One region of the Lactobacillus porci genome, then DNA from elsewhere that is predicted to be linked to it. Evidence: predicted binding sites of a transcription regulator. Region 1 holds the regulator's gene; the other holds the start of a gene.
The links. The regulator HrcA, encoded in region 1, represses chaperone genes, less so after heat shock. The targets are predictions, from matches to a motif close to TTAGCACTCNNNNNNNNNGAGTGCTAA.
Positions count from the first base shown of each region.

Region 1 (3,411 bases):
GGTGATAATCTTTGGTTCTTTGCCTTCCAAAACTGCAACTGCTGAGTTGGTCGTACCCAAGTCAATCCCAATAACTTTTGACATGTTTTGCTCTCCTTGTTAGATTGAAAAATTTCGAATAAATTGTTTGATTGCTTGATTGCTGTCTTACTGAGCCACGACAACCATGGCTGGCCGCAGGGTCCGGTCCTTGTAGACGTAGCCCTTCTGCAGAACCTGCACGACGTGGTCTTTTTGATCATCATTCTCAGCTGGCACGCTTTGTACCGCCTGATGCAATGTCGGATCAAACTTCTCGCCTTCAGCCTTGATTTCTTCAATGCCGTTGTCCTTCAAGGCTCTGACCAGACCTTCCAGGGTCATTTCAATCCCCTTCTTGAGCTGGCCGGAAACTTCATCATCGGCTTTGACTGCCAAGGCTCTTTCCAAGTTGTCCACGCTTGGTAGGATATCCTTGCCCAGGCGCTGGGACTCGTACTTGACCAGGTTGGCTCTTTCCTTGCTGTAGCGGCGCTGGGCATTCTGCTGCTCGGCCTCGCTTCTCAGGTACTTGTCTTCCAGCTCCTTGTTCTTGGCGGTCAGCTCTGCAAGCTGCTTTTGCAAGTCAGCCAGCTCGTCCTTCTTTGGATCTTGCTTGGCCGCTGGCTTGGTCTTCTCTGCCTTGGCGGCATGTTTCTTGTCTTGCTTTGTTTGCTTGTCTGCTTGAGTCAAGTCTTTCTCGCTTGGAAATTCTTCCTTACTCACGACAAACCTCCTTATTTAAATCTGCCATAGTAGTCCAGCAATTTTCTTGCCAATTCCTGCCTGAAGAATTCCATCAGGCCAATCATTTCTGAATATGGCATATTGCGGGGACCCAGTAGTGCGATCGTCCCATGGCCGTACTTGCCTACGCTGTATTCAGCGGTAACCAGGCTGAAATTGCGGAGCAGGTCGCTGGGCAATTCAGTCCCGAGGCGGACGTGGACTGGATAGCGCTTGGAATCCCCGTTCTCGTCCTCATCCCCAATGTCGATTAGTTCGCCGACCAGACTGTCGGTGTTGATCAGCTGGTATAGGGACTTGATGTCGTCAATATCGCTCTTGTCGGTGTTGTTCAACAGGTTCAGCTGGCCATCGACGTAAAGCTGCTCACTGGCAGCTTCCTTGATCACTGATTCCAAAAGCTCCAGGAATTCTGGCGCGTTCTTGCCCACGATGTTGCTGCTGGACAAGGCTTGGAAAGTTTCTTTATTGATCTCGCCCAAGCTCTTGCCAACCAGCTGGTCGTTGATCAGCCGCACCGCCCGCTCGATCTCATCGCCTGAGATGTGGCGCGGCAAGGTGTAGAGCTGGTTCTTGACCCCGCCGTCAGAGGTGACCAAGATGGCCATCACCTGCCGGGGCGCCAGGGGCACGATCCGAAAGCCCGTGATCCTGACCCCTCTGGCCTCTGGCCCTTCCGCGAAGGCCGTGTAGTCGGTCAGATCAGACAGGATCTTGGCTGCTTCCTTGACGATCTCGTCAACTTGGTTGAACGGCTGGTCAAACTGGGAGCCGATCTGGGTATAGACGGCTTCCGGCAGCCGGAGGGGCTGAACCAGGTTGTCCAAGTAGTATCGATAGCCTTCTGTTGAAGGAATCCGGCCGCTGGAAGAGTGGGTCTTCTCGATCAGCCCCGCCTCTTCCAAGACCGCCATTTCATTGCGGATAGTCGCACTGGATACTTTGATCGGCAATTGATTCATGACCGTCTTTGACCCCACAGGCTCGTGGGTCTTGGTAAAGTCCTGAATGATTGTCTTTAGTATAAGTTCTTGACGTTCGGTCAACATAATTATCGCCCTCACATTTAGCACTCACATCTTCCAGGTGCTAACATGGTATAGATTAACAAGAAATTAGCAGTTAGTCAAGCTGAATGCTAATTTTTTTCGAAGAAAAAAGAGCCAAGCAATATTGGCTCTTTTTATCTTATTTTGCATAGCATTCCTATTCGACCGTTTGGTCAAAATAAGCTTCCGCGTTAATGCGATCCTGCTTAAGCTGAGCGACCAGGCCGTCAAGGCTGGCAAATTTCAGCTCATTCCTGAGATACTTGTACCAGGCAATCGTGATGGTCTCCCCGTAGATATCCTGGTCAAAGTCAAAAAGATTGGACTCAATGTAGATCTGCTTTTCATCGTTGAACATGACATTGTAGCCCACGCTGGTCATTGACTCATACCACCGGTCCTTGACCCGAGTCATAGTCGCGTACACGCCAATCTTTGGCAGCACCTTGGGCCAGTCCATGGACAGATTAGCCGTTGGATAGCCCAGCTTGTGGCCATTGCGGAAGCCATGAACGACTTTGCCGCTGGTCGTGTACGGGTGGCCTAAAAGCTCCGTGGCCAAAGTCAGGTCACCCTTTTTGATGGCCTCCCTGATCTCGGTTGAGCCGATCTTCTGTCCTTCAAAAATCTGCTTGGGCAAGACCTTGATCGCAAAGCGGCCCTTGGCAAACTTTGGCAGATTGGTCATATTGGCCACGTCTTTTGATCCATAGGTATAGTCAAAGCCGGCGACGACCGTGTCTGCCTGCAGCTTCATGATGATCCGGTCCACAAAATCCTGCGGGGCCAGCTGGCTGAATTGCTTGGTAAACTGCATGATCACCAGGTAATCCACGCCAATCTTTTCCATTTCATAGACCTTCTCATCCGGTGAGTTCAAGTAGGCAAAATTCTTTACGCCCGCGTAGACTTCTTTCGGGTGGCGGTCAAAGGTCAAGACCATCAACGGCAGGCCCTTTTGGTCAGCTTCTGAGCGCGCTTCGGCGATCAGGCGCTGGTGACCAATGTGCACCCCGTCGAAAAAGCCCAAGGCCAGAACGACTGGTCCATCCGTCAGCGGCTGGTCGATCGGACAGCTGATGTTAATTGTTTTCAAACTAAATCCCTCAATTACTCATTACTTAGCAGCATCAAATCCGGACAGTAGGTCGCGCCACCTTTTGCCCGGTAAATCGCTTTAACTCTATTATTGTACCGCAAAGCGACCTTGTCTGCATCAGCCTTGAGCTTGATCCAGGCCCCATTTTGCACTTGCTTCCAGCTTTGTTCGTCCAGATCTACCGTTTGGTAGTCCTTGAAAAAAGCATCGATTGGCTGCAGATACTGATCAATCTGCTCCAGATGCTTTTCCAGTTCATCCAAAGTCACGGCCTGCTGCAGGTCAAAACCGGAGCTGGCCGTCCGCCGCAAGCGGGTCATGACCGCCGGGACGCCCATTTTTTCGCCCAGATCATTGACCAGGCTTCTGACATAGGTTCCCTTAGAGCAGGCAACCTTAAATGCAAAGCTTTCTCTTGCCTGCGCTTCATCCCACTTGGGCTTTCCAACCAGCTCGTAGCTGGCCACGTGCACCGCGCGGGCGGGCCGCTCAACCGGA
Region 1 is NZ_VUMX01000003.1:17,435-20,845, forward strand. It holds gene dnaK (molecular chaperone DnaK) at 1-84, opposite strand, end outside; gene grpE (nucleotide exchange factor GrpE) at 148-744, opposite strand; gene hrcA (heat-inducible transcriptional repressor HrcA) at 756-1,814, opposite strand; gene ribF (riboflavin biosynthesis protein RibF) at 1,972-2,910, opposite strand; gene truB (tRNA pseudouridine(55) synthase TruB) at 2,925-3,411, opposite strand, start outside.

Region 2 (3,411 bases), on a different contig from region 1:
GTCAGCAGCCATGGTGTATTGAATCAAGTCGTTGGTACCAATTGAGAAGAAGTCGACTTCCTTGGCAAATTGGTCAGCCAAGACAGCAGCAGCCGGAACTTCGATCATCATCCCGACTTGCAGGTCGTCGCCAACCTTCACGCCCTTGGCAACCAGCTTATCCTTTTCTTCCTTAAGGACAGCCTTGGCTTGGTGCAATTCGTCCAAAGTACCGATCATTGGGAACATGATGCCCAGCTTGCCGTATGCGGATGCACGAAGCAAAGCCCGGAGTTGGGTCCGGAAGATTTCTTGGTTCTTCAATGACAGACGGATGGCACGAATGCCCAGGAATGGGTTCATTTCTTCTGGCAGGTCCCAGTAGCTCAAGTGCTTGTCACCACCGATGTCCATGGTTCTGATGATGACTTGCTTGCCGTTCATGCCTTCCAGAACCTTCTTGTAGGCTTCAAATTGGTCTTCTTCAGTTGGGAAGTCATTTGAGTTCATGTACAAGAATTCAGTTCTGAACAAGCCGACAGCTTCGGCACCGTTTTCCAAGACGCCGTCAAGGTCGTCTGGAGTACCGATGTTGGCTGCGATCGTGAAGCGCTTGCCATCAGCAGTTACTGATGGTTCGTTCTTCAGCTTGCGCCATTCAGCCTTTTGCTTGGCGAAGTCTTCACCCTTCTTGGTGTATTCGGCAACTTGTTCGTCAGTTGGCTCAACGATGGCTACGCCATCCAAGCCGTCAGCGATCAGCATTTGCCCATTCTTGACAGAAGTGGTGATCTTTTGGGTACCAACAACGGCAGGAATTTCCAAGGACCGAGCCATGATGGCTGAGTGAGCGGTCCGGCCGCCCAAGTCAGTTACAAAGCCCTTTACGTAGTCCTTGTTCAATTGCGCGGTGTCACTAGGAGTCAGGTCTTCAGCAACCAAAACGACTTCGTGGTCGATCGCTGCCAAGTTTGGCAATTCCTTGCCAAGCAAGTGAGCCATGATTCTCTTAGAAACGTCACGGACGTCAGCAGCACGTTCTTGCATGTACGCGTTGTCGGTCATGCTTTCGAAGATAGTAATGAAGTTTTGTGCTACGGCGTCAAGTGCGGCTTCACTGTTTTCAGTGGAGTTCTTGATTTCGTTTTCGATTTGACCAGTGAACTCTGGGTCGGACAGGAAAAGCAAGTGTGCATCGAAGACCTTGGCTTCTTCTTCGCCAAGGCTCTTGACAGCAACGCTGCGGATGTTTTCCAATTCAGCCTTTGAATCAGCAATTGCCTTTTCAAAGCGGGCTACTTCAGCATCAACGTCTGAAACAGTCTTCTTTTCGAAGGACAGGTCTGGTTCAACCAAGAGGTAGGCTGGAGCAACAGCTACACCGTCACTTGCGGCGATCCCCTTTAAAGTTTCAGTCATTATTCAGCCAAACCTTCTTTTGACATAGTTTCAGCAATAGCAGCCAAAGCTTCCTTTTCGTCGTCACCTTCAGCAGAGATGGTAACATCTGCACCTTGGCCAACGCCAAGTGACATAACACCCATGATTGACTTCAAGTTTACTGACTTGCCGTTGTATTCAAGGTTGATGTCTGAACCAAACTTTGAAGCAGCTTGTACCAACAAAGTAGCTGGACGTGCGTGGATACCAGTTTCAGCAGTAATGTGAAATTCTTTCTTTTCCATAGTAAATTATCTCCTTTAAAAATCAAAAATCGGGTAGCGATGTACCGTTTCCTCTACAGAATAACATGTTTTTTCCAGCAATACAATATTTTTTGTAAATGTTTTCATTTGCTTAAGCCTTGTTGTCGACGGACGTATAGATAATCGTCCCCCCACGCATGGCCTTGCCTGTTATCTTCTTGTTCTTGCCATAATTGCGCAGAGCCTGTTGAAAGTCAAAGGCAGTCGCGGCTTCCACCTTATACTCTGGCAACTCGCCTGAGACCAGCTGATCCAGGATCTTGGTGTAATCCAATATGTCTTACCTCCTTAGAATTAAGCGCTTTTTGACACTCAAGCATTGTACAACCAAATCGCCGCAATTGCCAATTATTAGCTAAGTTTTTCCCGCTTTTTCTGTTAATTCGACATTAAAAGGAAGTAAATTGCATAATTATTTTTAGTCGTTTGCATTCTTAAAAACTATTTGAAAATTTTAAAAGGCCTCAAAAACTACTTACCTTTTCCAAGTCTTAGCACTTGACCTTTAAGAGTGCTAAGCCCTATAATCAAACCGTAAGCTTATACGGAAAGGCGGTACTTACAATGCTGTGTCAAAACTGTCATCAGCGGCAAGCCTCGATCCATCTGTACACGAAAATCAACGGCGTGAACAAGGAAATTGACTTGTGCCAACACTGCTACCAAGAATTGAGAAACAAGCAAGGAAATACAAATATGAACAACAACGAATTTTTCGGCGATTTCGATGACCTCTTCAACGCATTGAATCGCAACAGCAACCCCAACAACGGGAACAGCGACGAAGGAAATGACGGCCAGTTCGGCAGCCAGATTCCCGGCCGGGGCGGAAACGGGGGGAATGGGAACGGCCAGTCCATTCTTGACCAGTTTGGGACGGACTTGACCGATCTGGCCAGAAAGGGCAAGATCGACCCGGTAATCGGCCGCGACAAGGAGATCGCCCGGGTAATTGAAATCCTCAACCGCCGGACCAAGAACAACCCAGTCCTGATCGGTGAAGCCGGCGTTGGTAAGACTGCCGTGGTTGAAGGCCTGGCCCAAGACATCGTCGACGGCTCAGTTCCAGCCAAGCTGCAGAGCAAGCGGATCATCTCTTTGAACGTCGTGTCTCTGGTCCAAGGGACCGGGATCCGCGGCCAGTTTGAGCAAAGAATGCAGCAGCTGATCAAGGAGCTGCAGTCCCAGCCTGACGTCATCCTCTTCATCGATGAAATTCACGAGATCGTTGGGGCGGGCAATGCCGAAGGCGGCATGGACGCTGGCAACATCATCAAGCCGGCTCTGGCGCGTGGTGAGCTGCAATTGGTTGGGGCCACGACCATCAAGGAATACCGCGAGATTGAAAAGGACTCTGCCCTGGCCCGGCGCTTCCAGCCGGTTGAGGTCAAGGAGCCAAGCATCGATGAAACCATCCGCATCCTCAAGGGGATTCAAAAGCGCTACGAGGACTACCACCACGTGCACTACACCGATGGCGCCATCGAAGCCGCAGTCAAGCTGTCCGCCCGCTACATCCAGGACCGCTTCCTGCCAGACAAGGCCATCGACTTGCTGGATGAGGCCGGCTCACGGATGAACCTGACCATCCCTTACATCGACAAGGAAAAGGTCCAGGAACGGATCAACGCGGCTGAAAACCTGAAGCAGCAGGCCCTGAAGAGCGAAGATTACGAAAAGGCTGCCTACTACCGCGACCAGATCGAAAAATACGAGAAGATGAAGG
Region 2 is NZ_VUMX01000036.1:7,289-10,699, forward strand. It holds gene ptsP (phosphoenolpyruvate--protein phosphotransferase) at 1-1,398, opposite strand, end outside; gene FYJ62_RS09385 (phosphocarrier protein HPr) at 1,398-1,664, opposite strand; gene FYJ62_RS09390 (hypothetical protein) at 1,777-1,959, opposite strand; gene FYJ62_RS09395 (ATP-dependent Clp protease ATP-binding subunit) at 2,250-3,411, shown strand, end outside.
Region 2: the regulator HrcA is predicted to act here: its motif matches at 2,177-2,203, upstream of FYJ62_RS09395 (ATP-dependent Clp protease ATP-binding subunit).